DNA from 2 places in the Streptomyces sp. NPDC090022 genome. Region 1 is predicted to be linked to the other one. Evidence: riboswitches for the same ligand, from Rfam matches in the RefSeq annotation. Region 1 holds a riboswitch; the other holds the start of a gene.
The links. A riboswitch is a leader RNA that binds a small molecule or an ion and turns the genes downstream of it on or off. The one in region 1 is predicted to bind glycine.

Region 1 (5,553 bases):
CCATGACGGCGACCGGAGCGAAGTTCTCCGACGCGATCATTTCCAGGGTCGACTGCTGGCGCACGAGTTCGGCGTCGACGGCGGCGGCGACGTCCGGGTCGAGCTCGTGGAGAGGGGTGTTCAGTACAGACATCTTCGGTCCCCTGGGGTCAGTTGCCGGACTTGGTCAGGTCGGCGTACTCCTCGGCGGAGAGCAGGTCGGCCGGCTCCTCCGCGATACGCACCTTGAACAGCCAGCCGCCCTCGAACGGGGCGGAGTTCACCAGCGCCGGGTCGTCCACGACGTCCTGGTTGGACTCGACGACCTCGCCGGTGACCGGGGAGTACAGGTCGCTGACCGACTTGGTCGACTCCAGCTCGCCACAGGTCTCGCCCGCGGTCACGGTGTCGCCGACTTCGGGGAGCTGGGCGTAGACGACGTCACCGAGCGCGGTGGCCGCGAACTCGGTGATGCCGACCGTCGCGACGCCGTCCTCGGCGGCCGACAGCCACTCGTGCTCCTTGCTGTAACGCAGCTGCTGGGGGTTGCTCATGACCTGATTCTCCTGGATGCGGGGGAGTGCTGATGAACAGTGGTCTTGCGGAGTGAGACGGAGTGACGGACGGATCCCGGCGGGGAAATCGTCACTTCTGCCGCTTGTAGAAGGGCAGAGCCACGACCTCGTACGGCTCATGCGTACCGCGAATGTCCACGCCGACGCCGGAGGTGCCGGGCGCGGCGTGCTCCGCGTCCACGTACGCCATCGCGATCGGCTTGCCCAGGGTCGGGGAGGGGGCGCCCGAGGTGACCTCGCCGACGACCTCGCCGCCGACGACGACCGGGAAGCCGGCGCGCGGGACCCGGCGGCCCTCGGCGATCAGGCCGACCAGCTTGCGGGGGGCCGTGGACGCCGCGCGCTCGGCGGCGGCCTCCAGGGCGGCGCGCCCGACGAAGTCGCCCTCCTTCTCGAACTTCACGACCCGGCCCAGACCCGCGTCGAAGGGGGTCAGCGCGGTGGTCAGCTCGTGGCCGTACAGCGGCATGCCGGCCTCCAGGCGCAGCGTGTCGCGGCAGGACAGCCCGCACGGCACCAGGCCCACGCCCTCGCCCGCCTTGGTCAGCGCCTGCCACAGCTCCACCGCGTGCTCGGGGGAGACGAACAGCTCAAAGCCGTCCTCGCCGGTGTAGCCGGTGCGCGCGATCAGCGCGGGCACGCCGGCGACGGTGCCGGGCAGGCCGGCGTAGTACTTCAGGCCGTCCAGGTCGGCGTCGGTGAGCGAGGCCAGGATGCCGGGGGACTCCGGGCCCTGCACCGCGATCAGCGCGTACGCGTCGCGGTCGTCGCGGACCTCGGTGTCGAAGCCCGCCGCCCGCTCGGTCAGCGCGTCGAGGACCACCTGGGCGTTGGAGGCGTTGGCGACGACCATGTACTCGGTCTCGGCCAGGCGGTAGACGATCAGGTCGTCCAGGATGCCGCCGTCCTCCTGGCAGATGTGCGTGTAGCGGGCTCGGCCGACGCCCACGGTGGAGATGTTGCCCACCAGCGCGTGGTCGAGGGCCTTGACGGCCTCCGGGCCGGTCAGGGTGATCTCGCCCATGTGCGAGAGGTCGAAGAGGCCGGCCTTGGTGCGGACGGCCGTGTGCTCGTCGCGCTCGCTCCCGTACCGCAGCGGCATGTCCCAGCCCGCGAAGTCGGTCATGGTCGCACCGAGCGAGCGGTGCAGCGCATCGAGGGCGGTCAGACGGGGGGCATTGCTCATCGGTACGGCTCCCAGGGTCCCAGGGGGGCATCGACAGGACATCGACATGACATGACGAGGACGATCCTCCCCATCTGTCATCGGAACCTGAGAGGTTCGCCGGAATCCGCGCGTGGCGGATTTCCCGGCTTGCACCTTGGGTGGGGCCTTGACCGTCCGGCGACGGCGTGGCCCGCTTTTCAGATCTGCCTCATCCACGCGGTACGGGGCCTGAGAGATTCAAGGGAGGTTCTTGCTCCTTCGGCGCCCGCCTGCCGTACGGCCGACGGGACTCTCCCGCGCGGATTCAAGCGGCCTGTATGCAGTTGGGTGTCCAGATGGCGCACATCATTGCACGGGCCGGGTGGGAATGGGGGTCCGGGTCCGAAAAGGAGTACGGTCCGCCGTCGCGGATCCGTACGCTCCCGTCCGGAACCGGGACGGTCCGGATTACCGTCTCTTTACACTCAGTGGGCATGGGGTCCAGGGACCCGACCCGGGGAGGCGATCACTGTGTGGAGATTCGGACTCGCGGAGCTGCGCGGAAGGCCCGTCGCGGCCGCCGGCGGCGTGCCCGTGCAGCCCGCGCGCGGTGAGCGCGAAGCGCTCCGGGCGCTGCCGCCCGGCGCCCGTGCGCGCGCCGTCGCCGCCGGAGCCGCCGCCACGGCCGGTGCGGCCGGGGCCGCCGGTCATGCCGCCACGGCCGGTGCCGCCGGTGCCGCCGCCGGCGTCCGTCCGGCCGTGCGCGACCTGCGCGGGCACGGTCACGGCCGCGGCGCCCGCGGGCCCGCGCGGCTCACCTTCGCCGGTGGCGACATCGTCGTGGTCTCCGGGCTGCCCGGCGGCGGCAAGAGCACGCTGATCAAGCGGGCGGTCCCCGGCGGCGGCATCGACTCCCAGGACGTCCGGGAGCGCTGGGAGGCCCGGATGCCCGCCTTCCTGCCGTACGCCGTCTACCGCCCCGCGGTCCGCGTCGCGCACTACGCGGGCCTGTGGCGGGCGGTCCGCTCCGGCGCCTCGGTCGTGGTCCACGACTGCGGGACCCAGGCATGGGTCCGGGCCCTGCTCACCCGGGCCGCGCGGCGCCGCGCCCGCGCCCTGCACCTGCTGCTGCTCGACGCCACGCCCGAGGAGGCCCTCGCCGGGCAGGCCGCCCGGGGCCGGGGCGTCTCGGCGTACGCCTTCGCCCGGCACCGCGGGGCGGCCACCCGGCTGCTGCGCGCGGCGGAATCGGGCCGGCTCCCGGCCGGCTGCGCCTCGGCGGTCCTGCTGGACCGGGCGGCCGCGTCCCGTATCGACCGGATCGCGTTCGCCCCGGAGCGCTGAGCGCTGAGCGCTGAGCGCTGAGCGCTGAGCTGGGCTGGGCTGTACGGGCCGCGCGGCGCGGCGGGCGGGAGCGGGCCGCCCCGTCCCCGCGGCGCGGGAGGCGGCGCGTACCCACTAATCTCGGCCTGGCAGGGACCGTGGCAGGGACACGGACAGGCGGACGGGCGCACGGAGGGCAACGCGATGCACGGGCAGGGCAACGGCTGGCCGGCCAACGAGCTGGAAGAGGTGCTCGGCGCCTCGCTCGGCGTCCCGGACGCCGGCGGGCGGATCCTGGAGGTGCTCGGCCGCAGCCGGCTGTGGATCCCGCTGCCCGCGGGCGGTGGTCCGGACAGCCCCGACCTGACCCTGCCGACGATGGACATCGGCGGCGCCGCGTACGTGCCCGTCTACAGCTCCCAGGCGCAGTTCCAGATCTGCGTCGCCGCCGCCATGGACTTCGCGGTCGCCCCCGCCGTCGAGTTCGCGCGGGGCCTGCCCCCGCAACTGGGCATCGCCGTCAATCCCGAGGGCGCCGTCGGGGTCCCGCTGCCCCCGCCCGCCGTCGCGGAGCTGTGCCGCGGCGGCCGGACCCCGCTGGACGGGCCGGCCACCGGTGGCCGGGTACGGCTCTTCGAGCCCGACTGGCAGGAGGACCCGGTGGACTTCCTGGCCGCCGCCGCCGAGGAGTTCCGCGCCAGCGGCGTGGTGGCCGGCGCGTACCGCTGCCTGGCCAGCGTCGAGGGCGGGGAGCCCGAGCTCTACATCGGTGTCCGCATGCTGGGCTGGGATCCCGACACGCGCAACGCGCCGCTGGAAGCCCTCGGCCGCGCCCTCGGCCGCGTCCGCCCGCCCTGGCCGGTGCAGTTGATCCTGCTCGACGCGGCCGACGACCCGGTCGTCGACTACCTCCAAACACGCGTGCGCCCCTTCTACACTCCCTAGCTCGGCTTAAGCTGGTTTCATTGCGTGGCGAGGGCGGACGAAGAGGCGAAGAGGGGTTCCGGGTGAGTGCGTCAGGCACGGCCGCGGCCGGGCAGGTCGAGCACATGATGCGCCAGGTGACCCCCGGGCGCTACGACAGTTACGAGTCCTTGCTGCACTCGCTCGCCGAGGGCCGGCTGTGGATGCTGCTCTGGCACGGGCAGCCGGGGTCCCCCGACGCCCAGTACGGCGGCATGGAGGTCGACGGCCTCGGGTACGCGCCCTGCGTGACCTCCCCGCAGGAGCTCGCCGCCAGTGGCTGGAACCGGGGGTACGAGGTCGTCACGGGCCGGGACGTCGCCCGCGCCCTCTACCCCGACCGCTGGGGCCTGTGGCTCAACCCGCACGCCCAGGGCGGGGGACTGGGCATCCCCTGGGCCGACCTGCGCCGGATCGCCACCGGTCTGGACCGGATGCCGGCCGGTCCGCTGCGGCTGTCCGAGCCGGCCCTGGAGCTGCCGCAGTTCTACGGACTGCTCACCCAGCACGCCCACCGCACCCCCGCGGTCCGCTCGCTGCGCCGCTGCTGGGTGCAGCCGGCCGTCGGGACGCCGTACCTCGCGGTCGGCCTCGACCTGTACGACACCTCGCCCGCCGCGCTGGAGGCGGTGCGCGAGATGATGCGCCAGTCGGTGGGCACGGTGCCCGAGGGCGTCCCGGTGTGCACCGTCGCGCTGGCGGACGAGCACGACCCCGTCGCGATGTGGCTGCGCGCCCAGACGCGCCCGTTCTACGACCGCGAGGGACACGCCCCCGCCTACTGACCACGGAGCGGGACGGACCGACCGCATCGCGGACGAGGCCGCACGGAACAACTGTTCCGTGCGGCCTTTGCGTTGTCCGGATTTAACCCGTCTCGGATGCCCAAAGTGCATGCGGGTAACGGCACTTGGGCATGATGTCCGGTTCCGCACCGAACGGACGGTTGTGCTCCGCTGAGCCGTCAACACAGTCCGGATAACGGGAACCGGACCGTCACATCACGGTTGCGCATCCATTCATCTGCGGGGCTGGCGGCTGATCGAGCGACCGATGAAGACTCCCCCACCAAGAGCAGGTCAGTCCCTGCCCATCACCGGTTCGTCAACCGCATTTACCAGCGCCACTCCGCACCAACGCCGCCACAGCGGCGGGCATGGGCCGACCGACCGGTCGGCCGAGAGGGGTCCCCACCACGATGACGGCACCACTGCATGACACGAGCGCGGAGACACCCGCACCCGTTGTCACGGCCGACGTCCCTGCCAAGGCCATCGAAGGCCGCTCGCCAGGCCGTATCGCCTGGATGCGGCTCAAGCGTGACAAGGTCGCACTGACCGGCGGCATCGTCGTGATCTTCCTGATCCTGGTGGCCGTCTTCGCACCGCAGATCGTGAGCCTGCTGGGCCACCCGCCCAACGAGTTCCACGAAGAGCTGATCGACCCGGACCTCGGCACGCCGATCGGCTCCTTCGGCGGCATCAGCTCCGACTTCCTGCTGGGCGTCGAACCGACCAACGGACGCGACGTGTTCAGCCGGATCGTCTACGGCGCCCGCATCTCCCT
Region 2 (5,553 bases), on a different contig from region 1:
GCAGTGCGGTGGGCGCCGCGCGCCGTCAGCCGGACTCGACGCCGCAGGCCGCCCCCGGGGGAGCGGCGCCGGCCACCGGGCAGATCGGCTACCGCGGGCCCACGGCCTGCGCCGCGGCCGGCATCACGTACCGGCAGCTGGACTACTGGGCGCGGACCGGCCTGGTGGAGCCGAGCGTGCGAGCGGCGTACGGCTCGGGCACGCAGCGGCTCTACAGCTTCCGGGACGTCGTCGTCCTCAAGATCGTCAAGCGCTTCCTGGACACCGGGGTGGCGCTGCAGAACATCCGTACGGCCGTGCAGCACCTGCGGGGCAGCGGATTCGCGGACCTGGAGCGCATGACGCTGATGAGCGACGGCGCCACCGTGTACGAGTGCACCTCGCCGGACCAGGTCGTCGAGCTGCTCCAGGGCGGGCAGGGCATCTTCGGCATCGCGGTGGGCGTGGTGTGGCGGGACGTGGAGAACGCCCTGTCGCAGCTGCACGGCGAGCGGGTCGACTCGGGCGAGACGGTGGCCGGGCACAACCCGGCGGACGAGCTCGCCGCGCGCCGGAACCGGGCCGTCTGAGACCCCGTCCGCGCCGCCGGAAAGCCGTCGAACGTGTTTGCGGTCCGTTGTCGGTGGCGTAGGGCAGCATCGGTGCTGTGAGAACCGCTCCGACGATCCTGCATCTGGACATGGACGCCTTCTACGCCTCCGTGGAGCAGGCGTCCAAGCCGAGCCTGCGCGGCAAGGCGGTGATCGTCGGCGGGCTCGGACCGCGTGGGGTGGTGGCCACCGCCTCGTACGAGGCGCGGCGCTTCGGCGTCCACTCGGCCATGCCGACGGCGCAGGCGCGCCGGCTCTGCCCGAACGGGGCGTACCTGATCCCGCGCTTCTCCCTGTACCGGGCGGTGAGCGACCAGGTCATGGCCCTGCTGCGGGAGCTGTCGCCGCTGGTGGAGCCGCTCAGCCTGGACGAGGCCTTCGTCGACCTCGAGGCGGGCGGCAGCGCGTTCGACGCGGCGTCCGCGCGGGCGACGGGGGAGCGGCTGCGGGCCGACATCAGGGCGGTCACGGGACTGAGCGGTTCGGTGGGGCTGGCCGGCTCCAAGATGCTGGCCAAGGTGGCCTCCGAGGAGGCCAAACCGGACGGACTGCTGCTGATCGAGCCGGGCACGGAGCGGGAGCTGCTCGCGCCGATGCCCGTACGGACGCTGCCGGGCGTGGGCCCGGCCACGGGCGAGCACCTGCGGCGGGCCGGGATCACCACGGTGGGGGAGCTGGCCGAGGCCGGCGAGGACGAGCTGGTGCGGATGCTGGGGCGGGCGCACGGGGTCGCGCTGTACCGCATGGCGCTGGGGCTCGACGACCGGGCGGTGGTGGCCGAGCGGGACGCCAAGTCGGTGTCGGTCGAGGACACCTTCGACGTGGATCTGCACGACCGGGTGCGGATCAGGGGCGAGGTGCAGCGACTGGCGGAACGGTGCGTGCGGCGGCTGCGGGACTCGGGGCACTCGGGGCGGACGATCGTGCTGAAGGTGCGCCGGTACGACTTCTCGACGCTGACCCGTTCGGAGACGCTGCGCGGGCCCACCGACGACCCCGCGGTGGTCCGCGAGGCGGCGGCCCGGCTGCTGGAGGCGGTGGACACCACGGGCGGCGTACGGCTGCTGGGCGTGGGGGTCTCGGGGCTGGCGGACTACACCCAGGAGGACCTGTTCGCCCAGGCGGAGGCCGAAGCGGAGGCGGAGGCCCGGGCCGAGGCGGACGCCCGGGCGGAGGCGGAAGCCCGGGCGGAGGCCGAGGCGGCGGCAGCGGCCCTGGCCGGCCTTGGCGGGGCGTCCGGGGCAGCCGGGGCGCCGGTGGCTCCTGGGGCAGCCTCAGGGGCGGCTGGGGCGGCTGTGGCGGCCCGGGCGGGGGAGTCCGGCCCTCCGGAGCCCGGGGCGCCCCCGGAGCGGCGCTGGATGGCCGGCAGCGACGTACGGCACGCGGTGTACGGGGCCGGGTGGGTGCAGGGCAGCGGCGTCGGCCGGGTCACGGTGCGGTTCGAGCAGCCGGGATCGCCGCCCGGCCGGGTGCGGACCTTCCGGGTGGACGACCCGGAACTGCGGCCCTCGGACCCCCTCCCGCTCCCGGGCCTGCCACCCGGACCGGACCGGGCCGCCCCCTGAGGGCCGGCGGCGCCCGCGGCGGCCCGCGCCGGCCAGCGGGCCGGCGCACGCCTACGCCCGCGCCGGCCCGCCGGCCGAGGTCGGCGTCGTTCGCCGGCCGGGGTCAGCCCTCCCCGTCGCCCGCCAGGCGGCCGAAGTCGCGCTGGAAGTCGCTGGGGAGCGCCACGTCCAGGCCGTAGTGGTGGTAGAGCTGGAGCTCCTGCTCCGGTGAGAGGTGGCGGCCGACCCCGAAGTCCGGAGCGTCCTTGATCAGGGAGCGTTCGAAGGGCACCCGGAGGGTGTCGTTCACCAGCTCACTGGGCTCCAGCGGGACGAACGCGTCCCTGCTGAAGAGCCCCGTCCGTACGGCTGCCCACTCCGGCACACCCGTGGCGTCGTCGAGGTAGACCTCGTCCACCGTGCCGATCTTGGCACCGTTGCGGTCGTACGCCTTGCGGCCGATCAGGCTGCGCGGATCGATGTCGGTCTGCACGGTCCCTCCAACGGGTCGCAACTCCTCCGTAATGACTACAAAAGGGCAAATCCGGAGCGAGGGCCACTCGAGGGAGGCCCCAGAAGCTCGCTGGTAGGCTGGGTGACGGCTGTTGACCCTGTGCGGGAGAGTCCTCCGAGTGAGCATGACGTGAGCGCGATGCGAGCACGACGTGAACACGGCGGAGGCGCCGAAGGAGCAAATCCTCCCCGGAATCTCTCAGGCAGACGTACCGCACGGACGAGGCCACTCTGGAAAGCAGGGGTGGGCGTCGGACCCGCACTACCGATTCCCCTCCCTCACCGACGGTGAAAACCGGACCTCCACGGGCGACCCCCAGGCGGACCGGTGAAGCTCTCAGGTTGAGATGACAGAGGGGGAGGCCGTCCGGGTGCCCGCGCCGTGGTGCCCCTCGCAGGTCGTACGACCAGGAGGCCTCCGTACATGACCGCCAACCGCATTCCGCTCTCCCAGCTGGAGCGAGGCATCCCCTTCGAGCAGCGCCACATCGGGCCGGACGCCGCGGCCCAGGCGAAGATGCTCGCCCAGGTCGGCTACGGCTCCCTGGACGAACTCACCGCCGCCGCGGTGCCGGATGTGATCAAGAGCGCCGAGGCCCTGGACCTCCCCGGCGCCCGCACCGAGGCCGAGGTGCTCGCCGAACTGCGTTCGCTGGCCGACCGCAACCAGGTCCTGTCCTCGATGATCGGTCTCGGCTACTACGGGACGTTCACCCCGCCGGTGATCCTGCGCAACGTCATGGAGAACCCGGCCTGGTACACGGCGTACACGCCCTACCAGCCGGAGATCTCCCAGGGCCGTCTGGAGGCGCTGCTCAACTTCCAGACCGTCGTCGCCGACCTCACCGGCCTGCCGACCTCCGGCGCCTCCCTCCTCGACGAGGGCACCGCGGCCGCCGAGGCCATGACGCTGGCCCGCCGCGTGGGCAAGGTCAAGGGCGGGGTCTTCCTCGTCGACGCCGACGCCCTGCCGCAGACCATCGCCGTGATCCGGACCCGCGCCGAACCGACCGGTGTCGAGGTCGTCGTCGCCGACCTGTCCGAAGGCATCCCGGCGGAGATCGCCGAGCGCGGCGTCTTCGGCGTGCTGGTGCAGTACCCGGGCGCCTCCGGTGCCGTCCGCGACATCAAGCCGGTCATCGACCGGGCGCACGAGCTCGGGGCGATCGTCACGGTCGCCGCCGACCTGCTCGCCCTGACCCTGCTGACCTCGCCCGGCGAGCTCGGCGCGGACATCGCGGTGGGCACCACCCAGCGCTTCGGCGTCCCGATGGGCTTCGGCGGCCCGCACGCCGGCTACATGGCCGTCCAGGACAAGCACGCGCGTTCCCTGCCCGGCCGCCTGGTCGGCGTCTCCGTCGACGCCGACGGCAACAAGGCGTACCGCCTGGCCCTGCAGACCCGCGAGCAGCACATCCGCCGCGAGAAGGCCACCAGCAACATCTGCACCGCGCAGGTGCTGCTCGCCGTCATGGCCGGCATGTACGCCGTCTACCACGGCCCCGAGGGCCTGAAGACGATCGCCCGCCGCACCCACCGCTACGCCGCCCTGCTCGCCGCCGGTCTGACCGCCGGCGGGGTCGAGGTGGTCCACGGCGCGTACTTCGACACCCTCACCGCCCGGGTGCCCGGCAAGGCCGCCGAGGTCGTCGCCGCCGCCCGCGAGGCCGGGGTCAACCTGTACGGGGCCGACGCCGACCACGTCCTCGTCTCCTGCGACGAGACCACCCTGCGCGCCGACATCGAGGCCGTCTGGGCCGCCTTCGGCGTGAGCGCCGACATCGAGGCGCTGGACGCGAGCGCCGCCGACGCGCTGCCCGAGGGCCTGCTGCGCTCGGACGCGTACCTGACGCACCCGGTCTTCCACCAGCACCGCTCCGAGACCGCGATGCTGCGCTACCTGCGCAAGCTCGCGGACAAGGACTACGCGCTGGACCGCGGCATGATCCCGCTGGGCTCCTGCACCATGAAGCTCAACGCGACCACCGAGATGGAGCCGGTCACCTGGCCCGAGTTCGGCCAGCTGCACCCCTTCGCGCCGATCGACCAGGCCCAGGGCTACGCCACGCTCATCAACGAGCTGGAGGAACGTCTCTGCGAGGTCACCGGCTACGACAAGGTCTCCATCCAGCCCAACGCCGGCTCCCAGGGTGAGCTCGCCGGCCTGCTGGCCGTGCGCGCCTACCACCGCGCCAACGGCGACGAGCAGCGCACGATCTGCCTGATCCCGTCCTCCGCGCACGGCACCAACGCCGCGTCCGCCGTGATGGCCGGCATGAAGGTCGTCGTCGTCAAGACCGCCGACGACGGCGAGGTCGACGCCGCGGACCTGCGCGCCAAGATCGAGCAGTACCGCGACGAGCTCGCCGTCCTGATGATCACCTACCCGTCCACCCACGGCGTCTTCGAGGAGCACGTCGCCGAGATCTGCGGTCTCGTGCACGACGCCGGCGGCCAGGTGTACGTGGACGGCGCCAACCTCAACGCCCTGGTGGGCCTGGCCAAGCCGGGTCACTTCGGCGGCGACGTCTCGCACCTGAACCTGCACAAGACGTTCTGCATCCCGCACGGTGGCGGCGGCCCGGGCGTCGGCCCGGTCGGTGTCCGGGCGCACCTCGCCCCGTACCTGCCCAACCACCCGCTCCAGCCGACCGCCGGCCCGGAGACGGGCGTCGGCCCGATCTCGGCGGCGCCGTGGGGTTCGGCCGGCATCCTGCCGATCTCCTGGTCGTACGTACGCCTCATGGGTGGCGAGGGCCTCAAGCGCGCCACCCAGGTGGCCGTGCTCGGCGCGAACTACATCGCCAAGCGCCTGGAGCCGCACTACCCGGTGCTCTACACCGGCCCCGGCGGTCTGGTCGCCCACGAGTGCATCATCGACCTGCGCCCGCTGTCGAAGGCGACCG

Region 2: linked by a shared signal. The riboswitch ahead of gcvP (aminomethyl-transferring glycine dehydrogenase) and the one ahead of gcvT (glycine cleavage system aminomethyltransferase GcvT) in region 1 are both predicted to bind glycine.

Annotation. Positions count from the first base shown of each region.
Region 1 is NZ_JBIVFN010000013.1:118,564-124,116, forward strand. It holds gene glyA (serine hydroxymethyltransferase) at 1-133, opposite strand, end outside; gene gcvH (glycine cleavage system protein GcvH) at 150-533, opposite strand; gene gcvT (glycine cleavage system aminomethyltransferase GcvT) at 625-1,740, opposite strand; glycine riboswitch at 1,930-2,029, opposite strand; gene ACIPXB_RS22775 (AAA family ATPase) at 2,335-3,045, shown strand; gene ACIPXB_RS22780 (enhanced serine sensitivity protein SseB) at 3,229-3,969, shown strand; gene ACIPXB_RS22785 (enhanced serine sensitivity protein SseB C-terminal domain-containing protein) at 4,032-4,772, shown strand; gene ACIPXB_RS22790 (ABC transporter permease) at 5,186-5,553, shown strand, end outside.
Region 2 is NZ_JBIVFN010000042.1:23,906-29,458, reverse strand. It holds gene ACIPXB_RS36520 (MerR family transcriptional regulator) at 1-569, shown strand, start outside; gene ACIPXB_RS36515 (DNA polymerase IV) at 647-2,155, shown strand; gene ACIPXB_RS36510 (PRC-barrel domain-containing protein) at 2,259-2,627, opposite strand; glycine riboswitch at 2,741-2,872, shown strand; gene gcvP (aminomethyl-transferring glycine dehydrogenase) at 3,072-5,553, shown strand, end outside.